Regions from separate parts of the Alteromonas naphthalenivorans genome, predicted to be linked through region 3. Evidence: predicted binding sites of a transcription regulator. Region 3 holds the regulator's gene; each other region holds the start of a gene.
The links. Region 3 encodes LexA, which represses DNA repair genes until DNA is damaged. Its sites were predicted from a motif close to TACTGTATNNNNATACAGTA; they were not measured.
Positions count from the first base shown of each region.

Region 1: a site for LexA is predicted at 5,025-5,044, ahead of AMBT_RS02330 (putative DNA modification/repair radical SAM protein). Genes of this name have one in related genera too.
Region 2: a site for LexA is predicted at 8,387-8,406, ahead of dinB (DNA polymerase IV). Genes of this name have one in related genera too.

Region 1 is NC_015554.1:547,311-558,194, reverse strand. It holds gene AMBT_RS02355 (DUF481 domain-containing protein) at 1-399, opposite strand, end outside; gene AMBT_RS02350 (HDOD domain-containing protein) at 642-1,466, opposite strand; gene AMBT_RS02345 (DUF1289 domain-containing protein) at 1,525-1,827, opposite strand; gene AMBT_RS02340 (SIMPL domain-containing protein) at 1,995-2,705, opposite strand; gene AMBT_RS02335 (TIGR03915 family putative DNA repair protein) at 2,848-3,642, opposite strand; gene AMBT_RS02330 (putative DNA modification/repair radical SAM protein) at 3,671-4,912, opposite strand; gene AMBT_RS02325 (efflux RND transporter permease subunit) at 5,199-8,321, opposite strand; gene AMBT_RS02320 (efflux RND transporter periplasmic adaptor subunit) at 8,321-9,562, opposite strand; gene AMBT_RS02315 (LysR family transcriptional regulator) at 9,883-10,884, shown strand, end outside.
Region 2 is NC_015554.1:116,887-127,770, reverse strand. It holds gene AMBT_RS00550 (amidohydrolase) at 1-1,466, shown strand, start outside; gene AMBT_RS00545 (MBL fold metallo-hydrolase) at 1,488-2,129, shown strand; gene AMBT_RS00540 (lactoylglutathione lyase family protein) at 2,249-2,764, opposite strand; gene AMBT_RS00535 (LysR family transcriptional regulator) at 2,864-3,811, shown strand; gene AMBT_RS22065 (alginate export family protein) at 3,851-4,336, opposite strand; gene AMBT_RS00525 (class II glutamine amidotransferase) at 4,475-5,329, opposite strand; gene AMBT_RS21800 (S-methyl thiohydantoin desulfurase domain-containing protein) at 5,422-5,796, opposite strand; gene AMBT_RS00515 (MBL fold metallo-hydrolase) at 5,898-6,773, opposite strand; gene AMBT_RS00510 (DUF1653 domain-containing protein) at 6,839-7,102, opposite strand; gene dinB (DNA polymerase IV) at 7,265-8,338, opposite strand; gene nqrM ((Na+)-NQR maturation NqrM) at 8,592-8,825, opposite strand; gene AMBT_RS00495 (FAD:protein FMN transferase) at 8,836-9,867, opposite strand; gene nqrF (NADH:ubiquinone reductase (Na(+)-transporting) subunit F) at 9,934-10,884, opposite strand, start outside.
Region 3 is NC_015554.1:4,860,155-4,871,038, forward strand. It holds gene AMBT_RS21275 (cytochrome c oxidase subunit 3) at 1-538, opposite strand, end outside; gene AMBT_RS21280 (cytochrome c oxidase assembly protein) at 566-1,153, opposite strand; gene ctaD (cytochrome c oxidase subunit I) at 1,254-2,867, opposite strand; gene coxB (cytochrome c oxidase subunit II) at 2,877-4,052, opposite strand; gene lexA (transcriptional repressor LexA) at 4,636-5,262, opposite strand; gene AMBT_RS21300 (TonB-dependent receptor) at 5,419-7,533, opposite strand; gene AMBT_RS21305 (GNAT family N-acetyltransferase) at 7,816-8,298, shown strand; gene plsB (glycerol-3-phosphate 1-O-acyltransferase PlsB) at 8,444-10,884, shown strand, end outside.

The sequences.
Region 1 (10,884 bases), 660 kb from region 3:
ATCTTCATAATCGCCGTACATGAATAAACGTCTACCAGGCTGGTTTAATTTGTAATCGAACTGAGCGCTGCCATAGAAGCGTTTGGCCGATACTTCGCGACCAGTGCCATCGGTATTACTTTCTTGATAAAGCATTTCTGCAAAGTACAGACTGCTCCAATTTTCAGTTTCATGATCGGCGTTAATACCCGCTTTGATGCTCGCTGCAGATGTATTTCCAGTATTTGACAGAATACCTAACTCACCGTTCAGCGAAAATCTAGGTACTTCGTCGTCGGTGTCTGGCGTAAAATCGGCGTGATAAAGCGTTTGAATTAAATCGCGATCTGCCGCAAAGACGGCAGTGCTTATACTGAGTAGACAGCATGCTGCACAAAATAATTTGGTTAGATTAAGCATAATTTTTAGTAATTTTTTATAGGTTCGGTGCTGTTATGGCATAGCCATTTAACACCCTATTATGCCCTTCCGTGGGTATTACGTAAGCTATGTGTTTTTTACCGCTTAGTTTTTTACCGCTTAGTTGTACAATCGAGCGCTTGTAGAACGGTTTCTAAATTCATATTCAACAACCATCAAGCTGCTTTGCGCCACATAAAGCCCAAAGCTACTTACCATTGTTTTACCTCACTGCCGGTAAATCAATGTATAAGCATAGAAATTTTTGCTGTTTCTCTATCGGCGAACTCTATGGCATTTGCCACGTCATCTAGATTCACACCACTATTATTGGCTATGTCTTCTAAAAAAAGTTCAATGTCAGCATCAGTTTTTTTATTTTGCTGCATGGAAGTGACCCTTGACGCCAATGCCAGTAGCGCAATATCGCTATCTGCAGCCTGCCTAGACATATCATTAGCGTGCATAACCGGATAATAGAGCACAAGAGGAAGCTTCCAACTTTCTAATATGGTACCGCTACAGTTAGAAAAGGTAAAACCAAAATGGTGAATTTGTCTTGCCCCTAGCAGCATATCGTTATCTTGCTCAATGTAGTTTTTGTAAAGCTCGGGCGAGCGTTTAGCAATCACCAACTCACTGAGATTTTGCAATATCCCCATCACGAAGAAACGCTCGCTACCACGAATATTACTGGCCTTGGCCAATTGCTTCGCCACCATTCCACAATACACCGAATCGAACCAATGTTTATCAAGATCAATAAGCTTGGTATCAAAGTATTTAAACGCGGTGTTTGCGGTTTCTGCCACTACCAAATTATACAATGCTTCACCACCAATAATGTTAATGGCTTTTGAAACAGACTCTACCTGTGATGGAAATCGGAACAGTGAACTATTTGCCAATCGCAGCACCTTGGCTGTTAATGACGAATCTAAACTGATCAAATCGCCAAGGTCGTTTGCACTTGAACGCGGGTTATCTAATACCGAGCGGATACGTATACATATATCTGGCAAGGTAAATGACTTTGTAGCAAACGACACATATTTATCTAAAGACATGCAAAGGTTCCACTTTTAACTATTACATAGCGGTGTATAAAGAAAAAAACTACACCACTTATGCTTTATCAATTTTCTCGGGAGGCGTATCAAACATAGAAATTTGACTCGGCTCTCGGACTTCTTGTATTGCTTCGTTTTGACGACGGTCTCTGCTTAAGGCCGCTTTTTTACGGCGCTGACATGCCACTATAACTTTTCGGCGAGTTCCGTCGTCAATCTTGAGCCAATACAATCGCTCTTCTCGGCTGCGGTAGCATCCTTTGCAATACCCTCGCGGTCCAGACTCACAAACACCAATACAGGGGCTTGGAATTTCAAAGAACTCCAGTTGCTGTGCTGGTGGCTTTTGGTCTGTCATGTTTACCTGTATGCGCTTGCTAAAACGCGTTGCGTTAAATTAAAAACACCTTCTTAATGCCACTAATATATTGTTACTGGCCACGTAAACCAAGATAGTTATTACATTACTCCAGTATATTTTGGGCAAACTCACCAAAATAGCAACTCTGTAATAATACATGAGTATTAATCTACCAGTGTATAGTCAATAGTCGAAACTACCCGTACCTGCTTAATATGGGGGTGATGATGGTCTCTACTCGAGATAGAAAACCGTCCCTGATTAGCCCGCTTTATTTTCCCTAAGGTACTTTTTGAGTCTTGCGCGAATTTTTCAGCAACCTCTCTGGCGTTAACAGTGGCTTCCTCAATCATTGCTGGCTTCACTTCATTTAAACGCGTAAATACATACTCGGGCTGTGCTTGATAGTGTTGATTGGTTAGCACAACACCAGACTTTAATAAGCTACCTATCTGGCTCATGACTAAGCGCACATTTTCTACATCGTTTGAAAACACGGTAATGGTTTGCACTGCGCTATAACGAAACGGCGCTTTTTCTGTTCCTCCATATTGCTGGGCTAGCTTGTCGGTAATGTCTGGCTTACCGATGGAAATTCCCTCTTTGGCAATACCGTTATTCTGTAAGAAGGTAGATACTTTCATGCTGTTAGCTTCAATGTGGTTGTATAGCGCGGGTAAATCATTGCCCGCATCAACAAATTGAATAGGCCAAATCACGCGATCAGCCACGTATTCTCGTTCTGATAATCCTTTAACGGTAACTACCCTGTCCCACGTTTGCATCTCGTTTAAGGCCGAAGACACCTGTTGACCCAATACGCCAAGCGCACTCACCATCCCTATTGCCACTACCAATGCTGCACCTATTTTCATCGCTCTCGTTTCCATTTTTATTGTTGGTAGTACTAGCGTAAGTTCTATAAGGGGCGATATTAGGTACTGAAATGGCTGAAAAGATTGAGACTTAACGATACATAATGACCAATTGTGGCCGCAAAGAGGCTGGAGAAATGAATTAGCGTTTATTCCCATCAACTATCATTTTGCGCGCTCTCGCATCCGAATTTCGAATCATATCGTCAATCAAAGCTGTTTCGGGCATATTCTTCCAGTACTTTTTGGGCATTGAGCTCAACATTGCGCTCTTTTTGATGCGGGCGGGATTAAAAATATTAGCGTAATAAGTGAGCCAATATTTTTCGATACGGTCGTCATTAGGAAACACACTCGGATCGGGGTTATCTTCTAAAACTAGCTTTTCAGTATCCCAATGGGCAGCCCGATAAGGCGTTAATATTGACCACCGCATATTTTTAAAACGAGTTTGGAAGAAGTCGAGCTTAATCTCTAAGCTAAAATGTTCCGGCTCATACCAAGCGATAAAGTGCTCTTGTCCGTCATGATTAACTTCTCGAAACCTCAAAAAAGCACTTATTTTATATGCATCGCGTTTTACCGCTTTGGCTAACGTAATAAGTTGCATGATATCTTCATCAGTTTTTAACTGAATAAGGTTTTTGTTTTCGAAAATAACACGCCATAACACCCGATAACACAATGCGAAGCGGCTAGCATCTTGGTGACACAACGCATATTTGATAAGCGTTAAGACTGACTTGGGAATGCTGTGTTTCGCTTTTGGCTTACTGGCTGCTATAAGGTGTTCCCCACCGCCAAACAGGTCGTCTTGTATAGACTCTGAAGTTTGCCAAATAATATTTTCGGGGGGGATAGCTTGCGCCAAACATTCTCTTGCTGCAATGCGCCACTCATCGTACCCAGGCACCGAAGTGATTGTAATTGTTTTTATCTTGATCTTACTGCTAATCCTACTTCAGTTAGGCGCCGAATAACTCAAACTGCTTCGGCTGTTTGAACTGCAACTCAAAATTATTACTATCGAGTAAGTGAATAGCAGGTGAGTAATCACTTACGCTAATGAAAGGTTTCAGCTTTTGTAATGGCAGACGCAATTTCGTGAGATCCATCCAGCTAAGCTTTGTATAACGACGAATCGCCAGAATTTTTTGTACGGTGCGTGCACCAAGACCTGGCACTCTTAACAACATGAGTTTGTCTGCTTTATTTAAATCAATGGGAAACACATGACGATTGCGCAATGCCCACGCAAGTTTAGGATCGTGGTCCATATCAAGCATGTCATCGTGCACGATTTCGTCAAGCGTAAATCCATAGAAACGCAGTAGCCAATCAGCTTGATAAAGACGATGCTCTCGCACCAAAGGCGCAGGTTTCAAAGGCAAAACTTCTGATGCATCAGGTATTGGCGAGAACGCAGAATAATAAACTCGGCGCAGCTTTTGTTGGCTATAAAGTTGAACACTCGCTCCCAAGATGGTTTTATCATTTGAGCCATCGGCTCCTATAATCATTTGAGTGGACTGCCCGCCAGGGGCAAAACGAGGAGGACGTTTGCCTGTATGCGTTTTATCTACTTTATGCTCAGTAATTTTGTCTTTCAGGGTATTCATCGCGCTATGAATAGCGCCGAGATCTTTTTCGGGCGCGTATTGATTTAATGAAGGCTGGGTAGGCATTTCTACATTAATACTAAGCCTGTCAGCGTATAAACCTGCTTCGGCCTGAAGTTCAGGCGATGCATTGGGAATGGTTTTAAGATGAATATACCCCTTAAATCCGTGATCGATACGTAAGGATTTGGCAATACGCACCATGCTTTCCATTGTAAGGTCTGGCGAACCGACAATGCCTGAACTAAGAAATAAACCTTCGATATAGTTACGCTTATAAAAATTCAGTGTTAGCTCAACCGTTTCTTTGACCGTGAAACGGGCACGTTGAACACTACTCGATACTCTATTGATGCAATAGTGACAATCGTAAATACAGTAGTTTGTCATGAGTATCTTCAGTAAAGAAACACACCGTCCATCAGGAGTAAAACTGTGGCATATACCCATTCCGCCAGTAAGAGAACCAATACCAGTTTTATCAGTTTTACCTGCCTTTCGTTTACCTGCCGAACCGCTTGCACAGGAAGCGTCATACTTGGCTGCATCTGAGAGAATTTCGAGTTTTTGAATCAGTTTGTCATGCATTGCAAATTGTCACTTTCTCTAAGCAAATACACAAAATCAGCGGGTTCGGTAATAAAATACGAAAATAGAAGTGTGTATTTATAGGTGGTTTTTAGATTACAAAGCCGTTATATCATGTATAAATATACAGTACAAATACATTCTGCTATCACAAAATAAAGGGGTGTAGCGTTGAGCCATTGTGGCCCATCCCCTATGCCTACCATAAAAAAAGGCCACTTAAATTAAGTGGCCTGAAGTGCCTCCAAAGTACGAGGAGGAGGCAACGCTTGGGTAAACGGGAGAGTTAACCATTACGTTTCAACAAATAGTAAAATACAGGGGTAAGAATTAAGCCGAACACGGTAACCCCTATCATGCCTGAGAATACCGCTACGCCCATGGCTTGACGCATTTCTGCACCCGCACCAGTGGAAAGCACCATAGGTAACACACCCATAATGAAAGCAATCGATGTCATCAGGATGGGGCGAAGACGCAACTTGCTGGCCTCTTTAATGGCTGATAGTGCGTCCATACCCTTGTCTTGTAGTTCTTTGGCAAATTCCACAATCAGAATGGCATTTTTAGTAGCAAGCCCCACCAACACAATTAAGCCAATTTGGGTAAATATGTTGTTGTCGCCGCCATAAATCACCACACCAATTAATGCGCTTAGCAAGGTCATGGGAACAATTAATATAATAGCCAGTGGTAAGCGTAAGCTTTCATACTGTGCCGCCAACACTAAGAACACCAACAGTACGACTAACGGGAAAATAAAGGCCGACGCATTACCTGCCAATATTTGCTGATAGGTTAGCTCGGTCCACTCGTAGGTCATGCCTAGCGGAAGCGTTTCATCAAGAATTTGCTCAATCGCGGCTTTGGCTTGATCTGAACTGTAGCCCGGCGCTGGTGAGCCATTCACTTCAGCGGTGACATAGCCGTTGTAATGCATCACCCTGTCTGGCTCTGCACTGTGCTGAATATCTAGGAATGAACCTAGCGGGATCATATCCCCTTTATCGTTTCGCACCTTAAATTGAGTGATGTTTTCAACGTCTTGGCGGTACTGTGCATCGGCCTGAACATTCACCTGATAGGTTCTACCGAACAAGTTGAAATCGTTCACATACACCGAGCCTAAATACGCCTGCATGGTGTCAAACAAGGTGCCAATATTTACCCCTTGGCTAACGGCTTTCTCGCGATCTACATCCACATTTAACTGAGGTACATTAACCGTAAAGCTAGTGAAGTTACCGGTTAATGCAGGGTGCGCCCACGCTTTGCCAATCACCTCTTGAGTTACTTTTTCAAGTTCAGCAAAACCCAAATTTCCTCTGTCTTGAACTTGCAGCCTAAACCCACCAATGGTGCCAAGCCCCATTACCGGTGGTGGCGGGAATATAGCCACATACGCCCCTTTAATAGAACCAAATTGCTGGTTTAATTGCATCGCAATTGCACCGGCTGAAAGCTCTGGACTTTGGCGCTCACTAAAAGGCTTTAGCGGCGTAAACAGCACACCGGAACTTGGGCTATTGGTGAAGCCATTAATATTCAAACCTGGAAACGCTACTGCATCAGAAACCCCAGGGTGCTCCATCGCAATTCGTGACATTTCACGTACCACTTCCTCGGTTCTATCTAGCGACGATGCATTAGGAAGTTGAGCAAATGCAATAAGGTACTGCTTATCTTGCGGTGGTACATAGCCAGTAGGCGTGTTAGCAAACTGGAAATAGGTTAGGCCTAATAAACCGGCATAAAGCACCACTACCACACCGCTTTTGCGAATAAGCCCACCTACAGCGCCTGTGTATTTTTTGGCTCCGCGATCGAACATTTTATTAAATGGCGTAAATACAAAACGGCCAAATAGTTTATCCATACCACGGCTTAACCAATCTTTCGATTGCCCATGAGGCTTTAATAATAACGCCGACAGCGCTGGGCTTAGGGTTAGTGAATTGATCGCCGAAATAAAGGTAGAAATGGTAATCGTTAACGCAAACTGCTTATAAAATTGACCCGTTAAGCCACTCATAAAAGCAGTAGGGATAAACACCGCAGCCAGTACCAAGGTGGTGGCTATAATAGGGCCTGTAACTTCTTTCATGGCTTGCACAGTGGCATCGAACGGCGCTTTGCCATCGGCAATATTCCGCTCTACGTTTTCCACCACCACAATGGCATCATCAACCACAATCCCGATAGCCAGTACCAAGCCAAACAACGATAGCGCGTTTAACGAAAAGCCCATCAATTGCATAAACGCAAAAGTACCAACCAATGAAATAGGAACGGCCACTAAAGGAATAATAGAGGCGCGCCAGGTTTGTAAAAACAGTACAACAACCAAAACAACCAGTAACACAGCTTCAAATAACGTATTTACCACCGCTTCAATTGAGCCGCGCACGAATACCGTGGGGTCGTAAACGATGTCGTACTCCAACCCTTCTGGAAACATTTTTTCTAGCTCGGCCATGCGCGCACGCACGTCATCAGAAATTTGAATGGCGTTAGAACCTGGTGCCTGAAATATAGGTAATGCTGCCGCAGGGTTATTGTTTAACAGAGAACGCAAAGTGTAGTAATCGGCACCTAACTCAATGCGTGCTACGTCTTTCAAGCGGGTAATTTGGCCATTATCCCCCGTCTTAACGATGATATTTTCAAACTCACTTTCGTCTTCTAGACGACCGCGTACATTAATTAGTAACTGAAACTCACTGGTGCCCGTAGGCTGTGCGCCTAGACTTCCTGCCGCCGCTTGTTGGTTTTGCTCGGAAATAGCCGTAACCACATCGCCAGGGTTCATTTGAAGTGAAGCCAACTTGTTTGGATCTAGCCATACACGCATGCTGTATTCACCAGCACCAAATAAACGAACTTGCCCTACCCCTTCAACACGTGCGAGTTCATCTTTCACAAACTGGTCGGCATAGTTAGACAAATAAAGCATGTCGTAACGTTTATCAGGCGACGTTAAATGCACCACCATCGTTAAATCTGGTGACGATTTTTCGGTAACAATACCTAAGCGCTGTACTTCCTGTGGCAATCGCGGAGTGGCGCGGTTAACACGGTTTTGTACTAGCGTAGTGGCATCATCAGGGTCGGTACCAATGGCAAACGTAATGGTAAGGGTCATACGCCCATCAGATGTGGCCTGCGAAGACATATAAATCATATCTTCTACGCCATTAATCTCTTGCTCTAGGGGCGTAGCCACAGTTTCAGCTATCACCTTAGGATTTGCGCCAGGATAGTTAGCCGTTACCACAACCGTAGGTGGCACCACTTCTGGGTATTCTGTGATAGGTAGTTGCCAAACAGCAATGGCGCCGCCAATGAAAATGAGCAGGCTTAGTACACCTGCAAAGATAGGGCGGCGAATGAAAAATTGCGAAAAATTCATTAGTTAATTCCAGTACCGGCAACGCTACCAGTTAGCGCATCAACGTTAGCCAAATTTGTTACGTTATCTACACGTGCCTGCCAATTTTGTAGGCTTGCTAGTGCTTCTTTATCACCCATATCAACCTGGTTTGGCGCAACAACAGCTCCTGGACGTACGCGCTGAAGGCCATCAACTACAATGGTGTCGCCAGCTACTAGGCCACTTTGAATAATGCGCATGCTACCTACTTTGTCACCCAAGGTAACAGCGCGGTATTCCACTTTATTGTCGGTGTTTACCACCAATACAAATTTGTTGTTAAGGTCGGTACCTATCGCTTTTTCTTTAATTAAAATGCCCTGCTCGTTGGTATCACCCGCTAGTTTCAAGTGGGTAAATAAACCCGGCATTAAACGGCCATTTTCGTTGTTGAAAACCGCGCGAACACGAAGGGTACCCGTATTGCCATTCACTTGATTATCGACAAAATCGATTTGTCCCCAGTGACCATAGTCTTGCTCATTGGCAAGACGCATAGCCACCGCTTGGTCGTTTACCGCAGAATCTGCTTTACCATCGCTACTTACGTAATTTAGGTAGGTTTGCTCATCAATATCGAAGTAAGCGTAAAGCTGATGAGTAGATACGATGCTGGTAAGCTCAGACTGTCCTGCCGTTACATAGTTACCTTCGGTGATGTTTGCCCGAGACACACGGCCAGAGATTGGCGCTTCAACACGGGCAAAACCGCGATTTAAACGAGCAACGTCTAATGCCGCTTTCGTTTGATTGATGCTAGCAAAAGCTTGATTCTTACCCGCTAAACGCTCATCTAGCACCTCTTGTGAAACCGCTTGGGTTTTACGAAGTTTTACGACTCTGTCGTAACTTTGCACAGATAAGTCGTAACGGCTTTTTGCTTCTTCAAGTTGCGCGGTTAAACGCTCAACTTCTGCTTTAAAAGCGCGGTTATCAATAAGGAATAAGGTTTCGCCCTGCTCTACATATTCGCCTTCTTCAAACGCTACAAATTCAATGTAGCCTGAAACACGTGGGCGAAGCGATACCGTTTGCGGCGCTTCTAAACGGCCAGTAAAACTGTCCCACTCAGTTAAACGCTGCGAGACCACTGGCGCAACATCTACAGGAATGCCCGCATTCGCATGCATTTGCTGGCCAGGATCCGTATCGTCGCTACCACATGCGGCGACAAGTGCTGTAAGGCTTAGAATTGCCAAAAATCGAGTTAAAGTCGTCATTGCAAGCGTCTCTAAAAGTGTGAAGGCGTGCATTATGCACATCGCAATACAATAAAAATAATTATATTTTCGTATGCAACACATCATAAAATGATATATATTGAGAAGTATGAAATTTAGGCTATTTTGCTCAAGGTGTTACATAAAAGTTGGCACCACAGTCTGAAGCGAAAAAGTGTTGTGATAATAGTTAGACACGCCGTGTAGAGAAGAGCTGAAGCGATAAAAAGCGATGGGTTCACCGCGTGTTTACGGAGTATTTCCTTACCGCGGCCTAATATACTGGTACAGAACTATTTTACGAATAACCGGAGAGACTGATGCGTCCACATGATTTAAATTTATTAATGATATTTGATGCCATCATGACAGAAGGCGCGATTACCCGTGCTGCTGATAGATTGTCGATGACCCAACCAGCTGTATCGAACGCCCTTTCTCGCATGCGTACTGCATGGAAAGACGAGTTATTCGTAAAGGATGGCCGTGGTATTCAACCCACCTCTTATGCCAAAAACCTGTGGAGCCAAATTCAAGGCCCGTTGGTGCAACTTGAATTTGCCGTCAGCCCCGCGGAATTTGACCCTGCTACGGCCAAGCGTACCTTTCGTATATCGGCCACCGACAGCATAGTTGCTATGGTATGGGGGCCGCTTCGTAAGGTTATTGAAAATGAAGCGCCAGGCATTAATATTCATGCGATCCCCAGTTACGATTTGGGCACTGATAAGGTATTAAAAGACGCCGAGGCCGAACTAACCTTTTCTAAATACCTTCAACCTGATGCGGTAATACGTACCGAGCACGTGTTAGATCCTAGTTGGGTAGTAGTGATGCGCCCCGATCACCCGCTAGCGAAAGCCCAGCTCACGCTAGAAGACTTTATTGCTGCCGATCACCTGTTGGTGTCGGTAACGGGTGATGTCACCGGCCCTACCGATCAGGTCTTGGCTAACATGGGATTAAAACGCCGTATTGCCATGTCGGTCAATCAATTCTACAACGCTACGCCGCTGCTAAAAGAAAGCAACTTAATATGTGTTGCACCGTCACTGGTTGTCGAGAAGGAAATCTTCTCTGGTGAGCTCGCAGTATTTGAAACACCTGTTGAAATTAAAGGCCTGCCAATGTCTGTTATGTGGCACAAACGCCAAGACTTAGATGCAGGGTTACAGTGGTTACGTAAATTAGTGGTGAAGTTCATTCACGAGCGCGTAGAGCGCCACGAAATGCTGCTATCTCAGTGCTGCCGTAAAGCCTATTGCGCCGAAACCGTTAAGCGCTTCTTGGCTCAACGTAATATAGACAGCAGCGACTTTACG
Region 2 (10,884 bases), 230 kb from region 3:
AAACGTTAAATATTACCAACACCATTGATGGTAAAGGCCGCGTAATGTTGCCGGGGCTTATTGATGCGCACGGGCATTTATTGGGCTTAGGTGCCAACCTACTTGAAGTTAATTTACGTGAAAGTACCAGTGCTGCCAATGCCGCTGATAGCGTAGCAGAATATGCACTGGCGAATAGCACGCAACCATGGATTACTGGCCGAGGGTGGAACCAAGAATTATGGTCTGATAGAGCCTTTCCCACCAGTGCTGATTTGGATAAAAAAGTGTCCGACCGGCCGGTATGGCTAACTCGTGTAGATCGCCATGCGGGTTGGGCTAATACCAAAACCCTCACCTTGGCGGGTATTACCAAAGACACCCCCACGCCGGTGGGCGGTGAGATAGTTAAAGATGCCAACGGCGAGCCAACTGGGGTATTAATTGACAATGCCATGGCATTAGTCGAACCCTATGTACCAACACAGAGCAATGCGGTTTATAAACGCCAACTTGATGCCGCAGGTAAGCACTTACTATCAAATGGTATCACGTCGATGCATGATGCGGGTGTCGGACGTGGTGTGTACGACTTCTATATTAAACAAGCAGTTCAAGCTGAATTACCCATTCGAATATACGCCATGATAAGCGCCACTGACCCTGACTTAAGTAAACTACTTGGAAAAGGGCCAATACGGGACGCTAACGATTATTTGTACATTCGTTCAGTCAAAGCTTACGGTGACGGAGCCCTTGGCAGTAGAGGCGCAGCCTTATTAGCTCCCTACTCTGACGCTCCCCACCAGCATGGTTTATTACTCACTCAACCTGAGGACATGACGCCGTTATTTACGTCGGTCATCGGTGCTGGGTTTCAATTGAATTACCACGCTATTGGCGACAAAGCGAATCATGTTGCGCTTAATGAATTTGAAAAAACATTTGCTGCTATTGGCGGTAGTGAATTACGTAACCGAATAGAACATGCGCAAGTTATCGCGCCTGAAGATCTCGCTCGTTTTGCCGAGTTAGATGTATTGCCATCCATGCAACCAACACATGCCACCAGCGATAAAAATATGGCTGAAGATCGTATCGGAAAAGACAGAATGGAAGGTGCTTATGCGTGGCAAACTTTACTTGAATCAGGCATTCCTTTGCCATTAGGCTCAGATTTTCCTGTCGAATTGGCAAACCCATTTTATGGTTTGCACGCTGCGGTAACCCGTCAAGACAGAGACAATCAACCGGTGAAAGGCTGGTATGCACACGAAGCGCTTACTATTGAGCAAGCCTTTAAAGGCTTTACATTAGATGCCGCTTACGCGGGACATATGGAAGATACACTTGGCACCCTTACACCGGGCAAATGGGCTGATTTTATTCTGGTTGATCAAGATATCTTCACCATTGATAAAAAAGATATTTGGAAAACCCAAGTGCATGCTACCTACATAGCAGGCAAACAAGTGTTTTCGAAATAGCCGTTGTTGGGAGGCAGCACATTGGAAATTGTTATTATACCGGTTACGCCATTTGCTCAAAACTGTTCGCTTATTTGGGACGCAGGTAGTAAACAGGGGGCATTTGTTGACCCTGGCGGAGATATACAGAAACTTATCGGCGCGGCGTCGGATAATCAGGTCACTATTGAAAAAATCATTCTTACCCACGGTCATTTAGACCATGTAGGTGGCACCGTCGAACTGGCTAAACATTACGATGTGCCGATAATAGGGCCACATCTGGGGGACAAGTTTTGGCTAGATGCCCTTATGCAGCAAAGCCAAATGTTTGGCTTTCCACCTGCCACGCCCTTTGTGCCTAACCAATGGTTAAATGACAAAGATACCATTTCAGTTGGCGAGCTAACGCTTGAGGTGCTGCACTGTCCGGGACATACCCCTGGCCATGTGGTTCTGGTGGAGCGAACGAGTAACAAGGTTATTGTAGGTGATGTGATTTTTGCAGGCTCGATTGGGCGCACTGATTTCCCTCAGGGAAATCATCAACAGCTAATCGATTCAATAAACGCGAATATTTTAACGCTGCCTGACGATATGGAGATTTATCCTGGTCATGGCCCTACCACCACGGTAGCAAAAGAAAAAGCCAGCAACCCTTATGTTGCGGGGCAATGGGGTTAAGTGCTAATAGAAGTACCAATACGGTAGCTTTCCTGCCCATTAAAAAGGCGAGTGAGCCACTCGCCTTTACCTATTGTGCTTCTTTATCTATTGCCTTCTTTACCTATTGCCTTCTTTACCTATTGATAGGCACCGCTGGCATAATGAAGTTCATAGCTGTGGCTATAAATTTCTAAAATGTTGCCAAACGGGTCTTCCATGTAAATCATGCGGTAAGGCTTCTCGCCTGGGTAATAGTAACGCGGTGCTTTCATGCGCTTTTTACCACCGGCTTCTACAATTTTTTCTGCCAAGCCTTCAACGTCAGGGTCTTGAACACAGAAATGGAACACGCCCGTTTTCCAGTATTCGAAGTTATTTTCAGGGTTTTCCTGATTTTTAAACTCGAAAATTTCTACACCCACACGGTCGCCCGTTGAAAGGTGAGCAATACGGAATTTATCCCAACCTGCACCAAATACGTCGGTACACATCTCGCCAATGGCTGAATCATCTTCAACAATCTCAGTGGGCTTCATAATTAAGTACCAGCCTAGTACTTCAGTGTAAAATTTAACTGCGGCATCAAGGTCTGGAACCGAAATACCAATGTGCGAAAATGTACGTGGATAAGGGGTGTTAACTGCTTCAGTCATCGTTATCTCCTCGGAGTAAAGTATGCACGTATATTAACTAGACAAAGCAAACACTAGAAATTATGATTAATTCTCAAATCCATAATTTTAATTTATACCATGCTAAATCCACAGTGGCTTGATACGTTCAAAGTGCTAGTAGAAACGGGGAATTTTACCCGTACCGCAGAACAACGATTTATGACGCAGCCCGGTGTGAGCCAACACATAAAAAAGTTGGAAGTAGCCTGTGGCTGTGAGTTGCTCATTCGCTTGGGTAAAGGTGTAGAGTTAACTGAACAAGGGCAACGGGTTTACGACTATGCGCAAAGCTTGAGTAAGCATGAACAGGCACTCATAGAAAGCTTAAAGTTTGATGCGCCCTACGAAGGAAAGTGTTTAATTGGTTGCTCGGGTGCGTTGGCTCAGCGTTTGTACCCTGTACTTGTTGAGCTACAGGTTGCCCATCCGAGTTTGAGTATACATTTAGAAGTTGCGCCCAACCGAACCATCCTCAATAGCATTCACGCATCTACTCTAGAATTAGGCATCGTCACGCAACAACCGGATGAAGAATTGTTTTCGTCTGAAAAGATCGGTAGCGAATCTTTGGGGCTTATATTGCCCAAAGGTGCTCTTGGTAATTTAAGTACGAATAGTGCTGATAATAGTGCTGATAATGCTAGAAGTAGCCAAGAGAAAGACATTGCCGATATCTTGCTATCGCTTGGGTTAATTAACCACCCCGACGCCATGCACTACCTAAAACTTTACTTTAGCCACTCGGGCGAGCAGGCCCTAATGCAATTAGATCCTAGTCGGTTGCCAAAGCGTGGTTACATTAATCAGCTGTCTCAAATTTTATTACCCGTAAGCAAAGGGCTGGGCTTTACCGTACTGCCCATTAAAGTACTTGATAGCTTTACCAACGCCACTGAAAGTTTAACGATATACCCCGCCACAAACGATGTTGCCGAACCTCTTTACTTTGTGAAAACGCCCCACCGTTCGTTGCCATTACGTTATCAAAAAATTCAGTCGTTGATTGTAGAAACCCTCAACGCATAGTCGCTCTACGTTTAAACAATCGCAGTAAGGTTTCTTTGGCTAAAATTGATAGCTCAATTGCACATAACCGAAGCGCGTGGTGGAGGTAGGCAAACCCTCTTGCTCTCGTATCGACTCAAGGTAATTGCCCGCGAACAATAGCGAGAAACCTGCATCAAACATCCATGCTTTATCGTCTGTCCAAAAACGGATACGGGAATCGACTGTGTGGCCAATATCATCACCGCTTTGCCCTGACGGATCCTGATATTTACCAATAACAAAGCTATCTGTGTTTGACGACAAGGTAGCGGCAGAATAATGAATCCTGCCATCCCAGTTTGCATGTGGGCGAAACTCAACGCGAAACCCTGTCGCAGTTAGGTTTGCAGGTGTTAACGGCCCATGAATAGAAGTATTGTTTAAGTCGGTGCGCCTGCCACCAAATAACCGTTCAAACTGATCATAGCGGTTGTCATTGGGGTTATCATCACCACTGGTGTAATAGTGCTGAAAGGCTAGGTTTGGGTTTAGCCAGTGATTAATTGAACCATCATAGAACTGCGGAGCATTAACGTATGCTTCGGCAAGTCACATATGAAATTTGTAATATATGGATATTCAGATATGTAAGGGTGGAAGTCAATTACAGTACGGTGACAATTACGTGACAGTTGTGACTTTCTAAGGATTGAGCTTGAGTGAGTTAGCGCTAGGATCAGGGCTCGGACTTGTCATGGCCGCTTCAGATTTGTGCACAGGAACATCCACTTTACCGCTGGCAATCACCTCGCCTTGCTGCCATAGTTTCCATTCACCACGCTCGTAAATATCCCATTGTTCGTCATGAGTTAGTGGCGCAGTGGCAATGATACTCACCACATCGTTGGGTGTGGTTTCTGCAGCAAAATCAATCTCTACCTCCACGTCGCTGAGGCAAGCTGGGCCAAACGGGGCACGGCGGGTAATGCTCGCCATTTTGGTGCTACAAAATGAAAACAACCAGTCGCCATTGCTTAATAAACAATTGAATACGCCCTGCTCTGCGTAGCCTTTTGCGATATCCACCAGTGTATCGGCCAATTGTTGCGGCATCGCATCACGAGGCAAGTTCTCGCGCACCTGATTCATTAAGTCGCAGAACATGGCTTCGCTGTCGGTATCCCCAACGGCTTCATACATGCCTTCACGAGGTACAAAGTTAGGCAGCTGCCCATTGTGGGCAAACACCCAATACTTACCCCACATTTCACGGGTGAAAGGGTGGGTGTTAGCAAGGTTTATATTGCCTACATTAGCTTGGCGAATATGACAAATAGCCGTTTCGCTTTTAATCGGCAGGTGAGATACAAACTCTGCAATTTGAGAGGTAGCACAGGGCTCTGGATCGTGAAAAAGGCGAATGCCCTTGCCTTCATAAAATGCCATGCCCCAGCCATCTTTGTGCGGGCCTGTCTCGCCACCACGTCGGGTGAGACCGGTAAAGCTAAAACACAAATCAGTTGGCGTATTGGCACTCATGCCAAGCAGTTCACACACGATGCACCCTTTTTTAAAACGTTAATAGTAGCAGGCATTGAGCATAAACAAGCTTGGCGCGCTAAGCAACGCGCAATACGTCTAATTTACACCTATTTATTGTGCCTGTTTTGCAAGCTAGCTGGGCGATAAGGCGCATCTACACCAACATACGCTGGACCAAAGGTAGCTAAGCCCTTTGGGGTTAAAAATGCATCAGGCGCAGGCAAAATAATCACCGCTAACGATTGGCCAATTTCATAATGCGGATTGGTCACTGGCTCACCAGTATTCTCATCAATTACACAAATGAGATCTGGAATAGTCACATCCACTTTACCATCGTAGTAGCTGACTAGGTTTTCGTTCTTAACCCCTAACTGGTAGGTATGTCCTGCGTCATTCCCTTCATCTAGCCCTAATGCCAAAGCAGATTCCGAGGGAGTATTGATATCAGAACCTACGGTGAATAAACCTGACCCAGCCATATGAAAAGGGGCTGGTGTAGGAGCAGTATTACAACTGCTCCTTACGGTTTTTAGTTGTGCTTCCTCGGGAGCTTTGGGTAGATGCTCACTTACAGGCTTACTTAAGCTTCTTCGTAAAGTGTTGCAATCCACTTCTCTTCAGAAATGAAGCTCCACGCCCACTTATCCCATTTACTATCGAGCCCTGTTTCAGTAATTGCTTCAAGGCTCATGCCTTTTGCTTTCTGCGCTTTTACAAAGGCAAAAGTTTCTTCAATCATGGCAAGAAAGGTAGTGTACTCAGCTTTGTTGCTAAGTTCACCATGACCAGGAATGAGCACAGTATCGTCATCTATTTTCGCTAACACTTGCTTTACTGAATCAATGTAACCTTCAACACTGCCACCAGAATTCAAATCAATAAATGGAAATAACCCACTAAAGTACAAGTCACCTGTGTGCAAAACATCCGGTTGTTCAAACCACACTATGCTATCGCCGTCGGTGTGCCCTGATTCAAGATGCATAATGTGAATGGTTTCACCGTTGAAATGTAACTTAATGCCGTTTTCATAAGTGATAGCGGGTAGCGCATCTGGCGATACTTTTTCATCGTTGGCTAATCGAACGCGCACGTTATCGTGGGCGAGAATAGTCGCGCCTTTGTGGCTGTGGAAGAACGCGTTCGAGCCTGTATGGTCGCCGTGGTAATGGGTGTTAATCACATACTTTGGTTTATCGCTACCAAGCTCGCCGAGTGCCGTCGCAATTTTTTCAGCTAAAGGGGCGAATTGATCGTCAATAATTAGAATGCCATCGTCACCGGCAGAAACGCCGATATTGCCACCCATCCCCGTTAACATATGCACAGAACCTTTTAGTGCTGTTGCCTCTATTTCAACCTTTTCGAAGCGGTCTTGCGAAAAAGCGGCTGGAATGAAGGTAGTCGAGACTAAACTTGCAGCAAGTAGAAAAGTTCGGGTAAATTTGTGCGTCATTAGGGTTCCCTTAAAGAGTGCTTATTATTGAATAGATTTAAATACACTATGACCTAGTTTGCGGTTCAGATCATTTTTTCATCGTTTGGGATCTCACCAATATAAGCAAATCGAGGGACAGACTTACCTTCTACCAGCACCTCTTCTTCAAACATACTTAATGGGCGCACCCACAGGGCTTTTTCGCCATAACATGGGCGATATACCACTAAAGAAGACTCGTCTTCTGAATGTGTCGCTACTTCATAAACGTCGTAATCACTGCCTTTATAATGGCGGTAGCGACCTGGGGTTTTGAGCTCTTGGTTTTTAGGTTTTGGGGTAGTCATGATGGCTCCTGCTTTTTACTTTTTGTTAATTTGAATACGGTAGAAGTCGGACTCTGTTCATAAAGCGTCTGATAAGGTTGCTCAATTTTGAAGTTATTCACTAATCTACTCGGCTATCTACTCATCTAGGTACTCACCTATCTCGCACTTTACTTCCCCCTTCTACTCACCCTCTAGGGGTAAAGGGAGTTGATGTATGGTTTGTGCCTCACCAAGACCAATGTGCAGACCAACTAAGCGTATACCACGGCCTTTAGCACGCTCGTAAGCTTCTTGTAGTAGGGTATCAAAGTAATGCGCATTTAACGAAGGGCATCGATGCTCAACCGTGGTTAGCTGGAAGTCTTGAAATTTAAGTTTCACCCCTTGAGTACGAATACGAATAGGCTTGCCTGTGCGCTTTTCATGCGCCTGTATGCGTTCCTGAAGCTTTTCTAGTAAATGAGGCATAAAGTCGCGACATTCTTCCAATGAGTGAATATCGTTGCTTAGCGTGCGCTCTACGCCTATAGACTTACGTTCTCTCGATACTGACAGTTCTCGATCATCAATACCGTGAGCACGCTCCCATAATACCGCACCAAATTTACCTAATTCTTTTTGTATGCGCTCAAACGGGTAACTGCGCACATCGTTACAGGTAGCTAAGCCTAATCGTTGTAGCTTTTGCATTGTTACCTTACCTACCCCGGGAATTTTTTTAAGAGGCATAGCCCTTACAAAACTATCTAATTTATCCGGGGTAATGACACAAATACCATTAGGCTTATTCTCATCACTGGCCACTTTTGCTACGAACTTACAGGGTGCAACGCCCGCCGAGGCGGTTAACCCCAGCTCTGACTCAATTCGACTTCTAATTTCTTCAGCTATTAACGTGGCACTGCCACCGCAATATTGGCTATTGGTCACATCGAGGTAGGCTTCGTCTAACGAAAGTGGTTCGATTAAATCGGTATAGTCGGCAAATATTTCGCGGATTCGTTGGGACTCTTTTACATACGCCTCCATACGCCCTTTCACTAAGGTAAGATTTGGGCAAAGCTTGAATGCGTAAGCGGTAGCCATGGCGGAACGAACGCCATATTTACGGGCAGGGTAATTACAGGTAGAAATAACCCCTCGATGCTGAGAGCTTCCACCAATGGCAATAGGAATATTACGTAACGCGGGATTGTCACGCATTTCAACCGCAGCATAAAAGCAATCCATATCTACATGGATGATTTTTCGCATGCCGTATTGCCCCCTAAACTGCCAAACGAATTGAACAGCTCCACAAAAAACTGTATAGAAAGACAGTATTCTAAAGCATATCAATTCGCCTTACCAGCGAACAGGATGAATAGTAAGCGACTACTTACTGCACAAATAGTAAATCAAAGATAAAAAAAAGCGCGGTAAGTTTTAACTTACCGCGCATCTGAATTTATACATTGTGGCGCTTTTGCGTATTTTTTATGACTTAACAAAAAGCGACAAGATCAGATTAAAGGATCTGATTCTGTTTCCATTCATTCAATTTCTTTTCTCTCGCTTCTTCTTTTTCCATACGAGATTTTTTGCGATCGCAAGGCTCTGGGCAATCACAGGCTTTCGCGATTCCTAATGCGCCTAGTCCACCGCAACTACCTGAGATAGTTTTGCGCTGCACCAAGTAGCCAACAGCCATGGCGAGTACCATAGTGAGGAAGAAACCGAATGCTAAAATAAACGTAGACATAGCCTACTCCTTAGTTATTTACTGTTACCAGTTTATCAAATTCTGGCGTGGCATACTCTTCAAATCCATCTGCTGTGCGACGAATGAGGAATACAGCAAGTTGTTCTTGCTCTGCAAGGTTAATTGCTCGTTCCCACCCCATTACATTAAACGCTGTGGCTAAACCATCAGCAATCATTGAAGATGGATTGACTACCGTAACCGACACCAAATCATGGGTTATCGGCGAGCCGGTATTCGGGTCAATTAAGTGAGAGTAGCGTTTCCCATCTTCTTCGTAATAGTTACGATAATCACCCGATGTCGCTATGGCGTTAGTCCCTATAGACACCACTTTTTGTACCGCGCGTTCTGTCGTTACCGGCTTTTCAATCGCAATTAGCCATTCACTGCCATCGCCGCGTTCGCCTTTAACCCGCATTTCACCACCAATTTCTACAAGGTAATGCTGCAAGTTATGAGCATCTAAAATGGCTGCGACTTCATCAACACCATAACCCTTTGCAATTGTTGATAAATCAACGTAAAGCATAGGGTTTGCCTTCATAAGACCGGTTGGCGTAGTAGATAATTTCTCATAGCCTACATAATCTCGTACAGCATCGATATCGGCTTGGGTTGGCACTTTTTCAGGGCGTTTATTAGGTCCAAAACCCCACAAATTGACCAAAGGCCCAACCGTAACATCTAGCACGCCGTCACTCAAACGAGCCAACCGCAGAGCTTCGTTAACTACCGTTAATGTCTCTTTAGACACCTCGAAGTTATCAGAATAACGATATTGGTTAAATCGAGATAACTCAGACGTAGTGTCATAGGTAGACATTAATTTATTAATATTAACGAGCTCTGCATCAATCTCTTCCTGCAAGCCTTCAACTTCTTTTTCACCTTCCGCAAGCACATACTTAACATTATAAGTCGTGCCCATGGTCTGGCCTTGCAGATGCGCTACTGCAAGCGGTTTGTCGCTGCAACTTGCTATCATTAGAATACTGATAGCGATAATAGCTAACGCTATACGTGCAAAAAATCGAATCACGTTTATGGTCCTTTAACTAAACAAAAAGGGGGCTCTCGCCCCCTTTCTTACTTAATCGATTTCGGATTAACCACCGAAGTCATCAAGCATTATATTTTCGTCTTCAACACCTAGTTCTTTCAACATGTTGATAACGGCTGCGTTCATCATAGGTGGTCCACACATGTAGAACTCACAATCTTCTGGCGCAGGGTGGTCTTTCAAATAGTTCTCAAGAAGAACTTGGTGAATGAACCCAGTGTAACCTTCCCAGTTGTCCTCAGGTTGAGGATCTGAAAGGGCAACATGCCATTTGAAGTTATCGTTTTCTGCAGCTAACTCATCAAAGTCTTCTGTATAGAACATTTCACGAAGTGAACGTGCACCGTACCAGAAGCTCATCTTACGATCTGATTTTAAGCGACGAAGTTGGTCGAAGATATGTGAGCGCATTGGTGCCATACCAGCTCCACCACCAACGAATACCATTTCGTTCTCGGTTTCTTTAGCAAAGAACTCACCAAATGGACCAGAGATTGTCGCTTTGTCGCCTTCTTTAAGGCTCCAGATGTACGATGACATTTTACCAGCAGGTAGACTTAGGTTATTAGGTGGCGGCGTAGCGATACGCACGTTCAACATAATAATACCTTCTTCTTCCGGGTAGTTAGCCATTGAGTAAGCACGAATAGTTTCTTCATCTACCTTAGATTCGATATCGAAGAAGCCAAAGCGCTCCCAATCACCACGATACTCATCAGGGATTTCAAACTCTTTGTACTTAACATGATGCGCAGGGGCTTCAATTTGAATATAACCACCAGCACGGAAAGGTACGCTTTCACCGTTAGGAATCTGAAGCTTAAGTTCTTTGATGAAAGTGGCTTTGTTATCATTAGAAATAACTTCACAATCCCACTTTTTAACACCAAATACTGACTCTTCAAGTTCGATTTCCATGTCTTGCTTAATCGCAACCTGACATGACAAACGACAGCCTTCACGAGCTTCACCTTTAGTGATGTGATCAAGTTCAGT
Region 3 (10,884 bases):
AGCCAACATGGGCGAAGTGCAAGGTTACCGAGGAAATAAGTAGAATAATCGTATTAATGGTGGGTAGACCAAGAGCACTCATTTCTTGAGTAGAGATCCCCCCAGGGGTAGATAGCAAAGGCCACATAGCTTCAAAGGCCGGCCATAATACTTCGTTAGTCATTGCGTTATTCGACGCTCCTCCCAACCAAGGGACTGAAATGAAACGCGCGTAATAGAGTGCCCCAAAAAAGGCAGCAAAAAACATCACCTCAGAGAATATAAACCAACTCATGCCCTGACGGTAGGAACGGCCTAATTGGTCGCTATATAGCCCAGCCATAGACTCATCAATTTGGTTTTTGAACCAACCCACGAGCATTACCATTAACACCACAAACCCGGCGAGGAGGATATAACCTCCGTAACCCGATTCACCTCTCGTGGCTTCAATAACAAAATTACCTGCGCCAACCGCTATCAAAAATAGCGCCACCGCGCCTACAATAGGCCACGGGCTTTGTGCTGGTACATAGTACTTTTCATATTCTTGCTGCATTACTCTCTCCTTATCCCAATACCTGTGTTATTTACCACTTTCAGGTTGAGGGACCATGTAGGGATTCGGTTTTGTTTTGATATTTTCAGCTCGCGCTGTCACATCAAACAGTGTGTATTGCACAGTAAAATAGCTAATATCTTCTGGAAGCTGTGGGTCGACATAAAACTGCATAGGCATGTAAGCCTCGGCACCGGCCGCCAGCGGCTGTTGATTAAAACAGAAGCATTCCGTTTTATTCAGATAGAGTGCTGCCATACCCGGCGACACCGACGGTATGGCTTGGGCCATCATATTGTTAGATGCAGGATTTCTTACGTAAAACGACACCGTATTAAGCTCCCCAGGGTGCACTTTCATACGACTAGTTTGCGCACGAAATTCCCACGGCATACCGGTATTAGTTCGGGTGATAAATTCCACCGTTACCTCACGGCTTTCATCTATTTCGATAGACTCATATACAGCAGCCGTATTCTCGGTTTTACCGTTAATACCGGTAACATCGCAAAATACGTCGTAAAGTGGCACTAGAGCGAACCCAAAACCAAACATGCCAAACACAATAACGACGAGTTTTATCACCATTTTGTTGTTTGCATTTGCTTGTGTCATGGGTAGCTCCCGTGCCTACTTTTTGTGCTGATACATCACCACAATTTAGCGACTACAATGCCTGCTTTGCTTTCATTACCTGTGCTGCTTGTCTTATTTCCTACTTAACAACCGGCGGCGTTTCAAAGGTGTGATAGGGCGCAGGAGAGGGAATTTCCCACTCTAGTCCCTCAGCACCTTCCCACACTTGGGCAGATACTGGCTCACCCTGCTTCTTACAGGCTTTAATCAACAGTGCTAAGAAGATTAACTGCGACAGCCCAAAGGCAAAGCCGCCAAGGCTTATCCACTTATTAAAGTCGGCAAACTGTAAGGCGTAGTCAGGAATACGACGTGGCATACCAGCCAGCCCCACAAAGTGCATCGGGAAGAACAACACATTTACCGACACAAGTGAGCACCAGAAATGCCATTTTGCTAGCGCCGTGTCGTACATTTTCCCTGTCCACTTGGGTAACCAATAATATACCGCAGCCATAATCGAGAAGATGGCGCCGGTGACCAGTACGTAGTGGAAATGTGCGACCACGAAATAGGTATCGTGGTATTGGAAGTCCACCGGCACGATGGCCAGCATTAATCCTGACAAGCCCCCAATGGTAAACAATACGATAAACGCAATGGCAAACATCATGGGCATTTCAAAGGTTAGAGAGCCCCGCCACATAGTCGCCACCCAGTTAAAGACCTTCACGCCTGTAGGCACCGAGATAAGCATAGTGGCAAACATGAAGAACATTTCCATATACACCGGCATGCCGGTGGTAAACATATGGTGAGCCCATACCACAAAGGACAACAGCGCAATAGAGCCGGTGGCGTACACCATTGATGCGTAGCCAAACAGTTTTTTACGGGAAAACGTAGGGACAATTTGAGAGATAATACCAAAGGCCGGCAATATCATGATGTACACCTCAGGGTGCCCAAAGAACCAAAAGATATGCTGGAACATAACGGGGTCACCACCACCTGCTGCATCAAAGAAGCTGGTGCCAAAGAACTTATCTGTCAGCACCATGGTGACCGCCCCGGCTAACACTGGCATTACTGCAATAAGCAAGAAAGCAGTGATAAGCCAAGTCCACACGAATAAAGGCATTTTCATCCACGTCATGCCAGGAGCTCGCATGTTGAATATGGTCACAATGACGTTAATAGCCCCCATAATGGAGGAGATACCCATGATATGTACCGAGAACACAAACAATGCGGTTGAGTCACCACTGTAGGTGGTGGAAAGCGGGGCATAGAAGGTCCAACCAAATGCCGGACCGCCGCCCTCTAAAAATAGCGAGCTAAGCAGAATAAGAAAGGCGCCAGGTAATATCCAAAAGCTCCAGTTATTCATTCGCGGCAGAGCCATGTCTGGTGCACCTATCATCATAGGAATTAGCCAGTTTGCAAGCCCCGTAAAGGCTGGCATTACCGCACCAAATACCATGATAAGGCCGTGCACAGTCGTCATTTGATTAAAGAAGTTTGGCACAACAATTTGTAATCCAGGCTGAAATAGCTCAGCACGGATCACCATGGCCATGGCACCACCAATCAAAAACATGATAAAGGCGAACCATAAATACAAGGTGCCTATATCTTTGTGGTTAGTGGTAAACAGCCATCGGGTTATTCCTTTTGGAATATGACTATGATAGTCATGATCTTCGTGATGCGCCGAGGTATCCGGCGCAATGACATCAGTTGCTTTACTCATTACGCACTCCTAGTTCCCATTAACGACGGCGTTAACATCTTTAGCCTGCACCATATCACCCGTGTTATTGCCCCACGCATTTCGTTCGTAGGTCACCACAGCCGCAATGTCTTTCAGGCTTAGCATTTTTCCGAACGCCTGCATGGCTGTGCCGGTTTTACCGTTTAACACAATATCGATATGTGCAGTTTGGTCTTCAAGCACCATCTCACTGCCTTTAAGCGCAGGGAAAACGCCGGGTAGCCCCTCGCCGTTAGGCATATGGCAAGCCGCACAAGTAGCGTTGTAAACCCGCTTGCCTTCATCCATAAGTTCATCCATCGACATATTCATCGACAGTAAACGCTGCTCTTCTTCTTTCGCTTGGCGAGCGGCTTCTTCTTGTTCATTCATCCAAGCATCAAATTCGGCAGGCTCTTTAGCAATGACCACAACCGGCATAAAGCCATGATCTTTTCCGCAAAGCTCGGCACACTGTCCACGATAAATACCAGGCTCGTTCACCTTTGCCCAAGACTCATTAATAAACCCTGGATTAGCATCTTTTTTCACTGCAAAGTCCGGTACCCACCACGAGTGAATAACGTCATCAGAGGTAATAAGAAAGCGCACTTTTTGCCCTGTGGGGATTACCAACGGGCGGTCGACTTCCAACAGATAGTTCGCGCCTTTTTCGAATTTATTTTCAATTTGCTCTCGCTGCGTCGCCATTAACGAATAGAACTCAACGTCTCTGTCCATATACCGGTAATGCCACTTCCACTGGGAACCAGTAACGACAACGGTAAGATCGGGTTCGCTGGTATCTTCCATCGCTATAAGGGTTTTAGCGGCAGGAATAGCCATAAGAATAAGAATGATGAAAGGCACTACTGTCCATGCAATTTCCACTTTTACATTTTCATGGAAGTGAGCGGGCTTAGCGCCTCTGGATTTACGGTGCAAGTACATTGAGGCAAACATAACCCCGAAAACCGCAACAGCGATTGCGATACAGATAAAGAACATCAACATATGCAGGTCGTATACTTGACCACTTATGTCTGTTGCGCCTCGCCGCAAATTAATGGAAGAGCCTTCGCCCGTTGCTGCATCAGCAAACAGTAGTGGCGAAGTAAGCAAAAGTGGAAGCCCGTAAAGCCACTTTGTCGCTTGTGTCGCCGCTTGTGTCGTTACTCGTTTCACTCAACACCTCCGTTATAACAGAAGCATTAACGCAATAGATGCGCTGCGCTTCTGGCAACTGATACCCGAAATCCAACTCTTAACTTAACTGCCCAGCATTAGTTGTAAAACAAAGTTACAGCTATTGTTATTATTTTGTTAAAAACAGTATAAGAATTGCTCAATAAAACGCACAAGTCTAGTCTTTTCTAAGAAAAAACAATTGCAGCGTTTAATTTTTAATCAACGTGGTATGACAGAGAAGTGAATGACGTCACAGCGTATGGACGTTACACCGGTATTTAGCGAGCCTGTTTGAAACGCTCATTTTGAACGAGATGGGCAAATAGAAGCAGCCAATAAGTTGCTTATTATCAAAAGCTAGTTACGCACTTATGATTGCTTTTCAAACAAAACAGATAACTAAAATAGCGCGAGTTAGCACTAAAAAAGGTGACATAAATAGGATAAAATATGTGGGAGCGGTATTTGGTGGCTTTTGAGGAATTTCTTAGGCTTAACTACGATTATTGTGTAAGCAAGGTATGGTAAACATACAAAAAAGCGGCCTATAAGCCGCTTTCTTTACTAAATAGCTAAAAGGTTACATCCAATCAGCATTTCGAATAACACCAACGGCAATTCCTTCAATGGAAAAAGGCTCTGACGCTAAGTCGACTTTAATCGGTGAAAATTCATCATTTTCAGCGTGAAGTAATACTTCGCGACCACGCTTTTCAAGGCGTTTAACAGTAACGTCTTCATCGACACGTGCTACTACCACCTGCCCATTATGGACGTCCGTCGTGCGGTGCACGGCTAACAAGTCACCATCCAGTATACCAATGTCTTTCATACTCATACCGCTTACACGAAGTAAGAAGTCGGCGTGAGGCTGAAACAGGGCAGGGTCGACCTTATAATGAGACTCTATATGCTCTTGCGCTAGAATCGGCTCGCCCGCAGCCACGCGACCAATAAGAGGTAGACCTTCTTCTTCAGGGGTTTCATCTTCAAGAGGAATATTCAACTTAATACCACGAGAAGTGCCTGGAAGTATTTCGATGACGCCTTTACGGGCCAACGCTTTTAAATGTTCTTCAGCGGCATTCGCAGAACGAAAACCTAAATGACGGGCAATTTCTGCACGGGTAGGCGGCATGCCAGTTTCGAGCATCGTTGTTTTTATAAGCTCGAGAACTTCTGTTTGTCTTGCTGTGAGTGGGCGCATAAAAGACCTGTCTGTCTATACAGTTCCTGTAAGTATATACACCTAAAAGGAAATGACAAGCACAAAGCTCTGCAAAGCAATTTTTTTTCATCGGCCTAACCACAACGAAAAAGCGGCCATCAAAGCCGCTTTATTTATCACTACCATTCAGCGTGACTAAAACTTATATTGCAAACTCACACGCGCATTAAGCGGCTCGCCGGTAGCAATATTGTTGTCGTTGTGTGCTGACGGGAAATAGTCTTCATCGAATACGTTTTCCACGTTTAGCTGAATTTTAACGTCTTCGCTGTAATCGTAATACACTGCAGCGTCTACGCGAACAAAGTCAGGTAGTTCAACGGTATTATTTAAAGAGGCATACTGCTCAGATTGATAAATCACGCCTAATGCAACACGCCACTTATCGTTAACTTCATACTGGTTCCATAACGTCAGCATGTGTTCTGGTAGCTGTGCTAAGTCGCGATTTGCCAGTGCGCCGTCTACAATGCGGCCCATTTCTTCGCCATCAAGGTTGCTATACCCAGCATTTATTACCCAACGCTCTGAAAGCTTGCCCACCACCTGCACTTCAAAACCTTTGGTTTCGGTGCCAGTTAAAATAGACGCTTCTGGGTTGTTAGGATCCTGCGCTGTGCCGTTTTCACGTTCAACTTCAAATGCCGCCGCGGTTACGCTAAGTGAGTCAGAGAAATTCCATTTAACGCCAATTTCTTTGTTTTCAAATTCTTCAGCTTCCAGCGCTTGGCTTGTAAGCGACAGGGAAAGGAATTGATCACCTGAACGAGGTAAAAACGATTTGCTGTAACTGGCGTAAATCGAAACTGATTCTGCAGGCTTGTAAATTAGGCCTGCACGAGGAGACACTTGTGAATCAGAGCTCGAAAGAAAACCACTGTTACCATCGTCGGCACCGTTAGCTACTTCAATACTGTCTACCACATCGATATCAAAATTATCGTAGCGAAGACCGGCAACCACAATCCAATTCTCGTTAAGCTTAATTTCATCTTGCACGAACGCTGAGGTAAAGGTGACGTCTGACGCACGATCTCTTACTGGGTCCGTCAGCGTCATTGAAGGAATAACCAATGGGTCGCTAAACACAAAGGATACTTGGTCGTCTTGGCTGTCTGCAAAAAATGCATCACGACGAGTATTTTCTGTATCTTGGCTACCGTACTCCATTCCTGTTAGTAAGGTATGGTTGATATCACCTGTCGCAAATTGCCCGATAAGGTTCAATTGAACCAACGCATTCTCACGAGTAGTGGTATCGCGATAACCGTCTAACGTAACCGTACCTGCATCAGCGTCAAAATTAACGGGGTACAAGTTTTGATAAGCTTTGTCATAGTCAGCAAACTGAACGGTACCGTTCAAGTTCCAACTCTGCGATAGTGCATGATCAACACGAACACGGGCAATATGTGCTTCAAGGGTAGTATTGTTGAAATCTGGATCACCAAAGTAGGTGTCGTCATAGCCTTCTAGCGGCGCACCATCTAATGAAGGTATACCTCTATCGACTAAACGGTCATCGTTTACGTATTCGTAAGATGCAACCACCGTGGTGTCGTCGTTAGCCATCCATGTATAGGTGGGGTTAATGGCGTAACGTTCACCATCTTTAAAATCACGATGATTATCAATACTGTCAAACACACCATTAAAACGAAAAGCATTGTTCGCATCTATGGCTTTATTGGTATCTATACTAATAGAACCTGCACCAAAGGTATCAATACCTGCTGACAGCGTAGTGAAATCTTCAGCGCTACTGGCCACTTTAGTCACACGGTTAACCACGCCACCGCCACCTCCACGGCCAAATAAAAGCGCGTTCGCGCCACGCAATATTTCAACGCGCTCTAAGTTATATAGCGGGCGAAAGTACTGAACGTCGTCACGAAGACCGTCAACAAAGAAATCCGCAGTCGTGTTCTGACCACGAATAGTCACTTGATCGCGATGATCTTCACCCAATCCAATGCTCACCCCTGGGGTGTATTGCATAACATCAGCAATGCTAAACAATGCTTGTTCTGAAATTTGTGCTGCGCTTACAACAGATACTGACTGCGGCACGTTAACTAATAATGTAGGGGTTTTAACCGCTGTGGCGACTTGTTGACCAAAGAATGCGCCGCGTACGGTAATACGCTCAACGCTTTCTTCTGACTCAGTTATATTTTCTTGAGCCAAAACAGATGTGCCATAAAGTGCTAATAGAACAGCAGTAGAAATAGTTGCTTTACCAAGTTTCAAGCAAGTCTCCTCGAGTGATAATTCAAACAGTATTGAAAATGATAGATATTCTTATTTAGAGCGGATTCTAGTCAGATTTATCAATAATTAAAAGGTATATTAATAAAAATTAAACTTTTGTTATAAATGACTCCGTCAGCTTAACGAGACAGTTTATTGAAACCGACCTTTCGAATCGGCTCAGTACCCTCAATGGTATCTAGGTCGAGGTGACAAGATTGCTATTAAGGCATAAAGTAAACCTTCTTCTAGCTATGCTTAATCAGAGTATTGAATTCCATCATGTTGCATTACCTCGACTATATCCCCGAGTTGGCCCCCCATTTCGACCGCATAAATAGAGAGTGGATAACCAAGATGTTTCATTTAGAGAGTATTGATGAGGCTGTTATTGGTTACCCGCAGCGCAACATTATCGATGAAGGTGGATACATTTGGTTTGCTGAACATCCCGACTTTGGCATTGTAGGTACATGTGCATTAATGAAAAAAGGAGAAGGAGTATTCGAACTTACTAAGATGGGAGTGGTCAGTGAAGCCAGAGGATTAAAAGTAGGGGAAGGCTTGTTACAGCATGTGTTGAATCACGCCCCTGCCATTGCTTTTAATACACTATTTCTTTTAACCAATAAGAAGTGCGAAGCCGCCATTCATCTTTATGAGAAAAATGGCTTTGTTCATTGTGAAGAAATCATGCAAAAATTTGGTTGTGCTTATGAACGCTGCGACGTGGCAATGCATTATAAAGGTACTGTCACCAACTGATGGGTGAGTAAAAATACGCTCAATCAATATGCTATGGCAACGATTTATACTAATGATGCTTTCAAACAGCCCCACGCCCTCTGCAAGACTTTGCATGAGATGTGGTACACTTCTCCCGTTTTAATTTCATAGGATTACAGAATTCATGTCGTGGATGCGAAAAGCCCTTTTGTCGCTATTTCATTATCCTGTTAAGTTGCTGGTTAAAGCCCACAGCATTCCCGTAAACGTAGAAACTGAGCTTGGCATTGATAAGTCGAAGCCCATCGTTTACTTGCTTCCAGCAAACTCGGTAACCGATCAATTAGCGCTTAGAATGTCAACAGAAGCACTAGGCCTACCGAGCCCGACTGATACGCTTACGTTGGCGGGTAGAGAATACCCTTCTACATTGTTTTTGCGTAAAACCCAGCCGATATTTCGTTCACAAGCAGACGATACGGGTATTGAAGATGTATTTACTGACTTGTTTCATTTGCACAGAGATCATCATCAATTAGATCTTCAAGTGGTTCCGGTATTTGTAACCTGGGGCCGAGCGCCTGGCCGAGGAACGCCAGGGTTAGCCGATCTTATTGCCGACAATGCAGCGCCAAGTTGGCTAAGAAAACTCTTTATCGTGATGTTCTTGGGCCGCGATAATTTTATTAATTACTCAAAAGCGGTATCGGCTCGCGCCATGTCAAATCAACATGGCAGTGATAAAAGCATTGCACACAAGTTAGTGCGTGTAGCGAGTACTCACTTTCAGCGTAAACGCCAAAGTATGACCGGCCCTACCTTGTTAGAGCGCCAAGAGCTGAACAACAGCGTACTAGGTTCTGATGCCGTGCGCCGTGCTATGGCTGAAGAATCTCGCAGTAAAAAAATTACCCATGACGCATCTAAAGACAGAGCGCAATCATACGTTACCGAAATAGCCGCAGATTACCGCGAAGGACTTATACGTTTTGGCGATCGACTGCTTACTCGTATTTGGAACAAAATTTACAATGGTATAAGTGTTGGCCACTCCGAACGTATTCGAGAGCTTGCCGCAAACGGCCATGAGATTGTTTACGTGCCTTGTCACCGCAGCCATATGGATTACCTTTTGCTGACCTACGTGATTTATCATGAAGGTATGGTAACCCCTCACATTGCCGCCGGTATTAACCTAAACTTCTGGCCGGTGGGTAAGATTTTCCGCCGTGGTGGTGCCTTTTTCTTACGCCGAAGCTTTGCTGGTAATAAGCTATATACCGCCGTGTTCCGCGAATATTTAGAGTTACTTTTCAATAAAGGCTATTCAGTTAAGTATTACCCTGAAGGTGGCCGCAGCCGCACTGGTCGTCTTATTCCGCCCAAAACAGGCATGCTAGCCATGACCATTCAGGCCATGTTGAAGGGTGTGAATAGGCCTGTTAGCTTGGTACCTGTCTATATTGGCTACGAAAACGTGATGGAAGTGAAAAGCTATCTGAATGAGCTTAAGGGTACTAAGAAGCAAAAAGAATCGAACTGGCAAGTGTTCTCGGCTATTCGCAAGCTTAGAAACTACGGTCATGGTTATGTAAACTTTGGTGAGCCTATTCAGCTGAATCAATTTTTGGAAACCCATGTGCCAAATTGGCGTGACTGCCGTGATGCTGAGCCAGAGAAAAAGCCGGCATGGTTAACGCCAGCGGTAAACGAGCTGGCTAACAATGTGATGACCAGAATTAATCGCGCAGCAGCGGTTAATGGTATGGCGCTAACGTCACTGTGTTTACTGTCATCGAAAACACAAACCATGAGTGAGTCTGAGCTTAAACAAGCGATGGGCGACTTTATTAGTTTGTTCAAGAATGTGCCTTTCAGTGCCGATGCCACCATACCTGATGCTAGTGCGAAGGAATTGTTTGACGATACCTTGAAGCTTGGCAAGTTTGAGGTTGAAGAAGACGACTATGGTCGGTTAATTAGCCCCAAACCTAAGTCAGCGGTTTATCTCACCTACTATCGCAACAATATTTTGCACTTATTTGCATTGCCGGGCTTAATTATGGCCTGTGTATTTGCTCATAAAGGCACAAGTAAAGCGACAGTATTTCAGTTAATTGCTGCGTTATACCCACTACTTCAACGCGAGTTATTTTTACACTTGTCTCAAGACGAAGCCCTTACTCATACCGATGCGCTTATTGATGCATTAGTCGACCAAGGTCTTCTGCGAGTCAAAGAAGGTGATTTACTTCCACCTGATGCTCAGCAAAAGCAATTTCATTCAGCCTGGCTATTGAGCCGCTGCATGCAAGAAACCTTGCAGCGTTACGCGGTAGTACTGACTATTTTGGATAAAGAAAAAGTGATTAGTCGCGGGGCACTCGAACGCACTAGTCGCCAAGTGGCAGAACGTTTATCTACCCTTTATGGGTTAAGCTCCCCAGAGTTTTACGATAAGAACGTACTGTCTAGCTTTATTAGTGCGTTAAAAGATAACCATTGGTTAGATTCTACTGAAAATGGAAGCCTGAAATACTCTGAAGAGTGTGAAGCGCTTCGCGAAGACGTGATGGCACTAGTATGGCCTGAAATGACCCAGCATCTTGAGAATGTGGTCTTGCA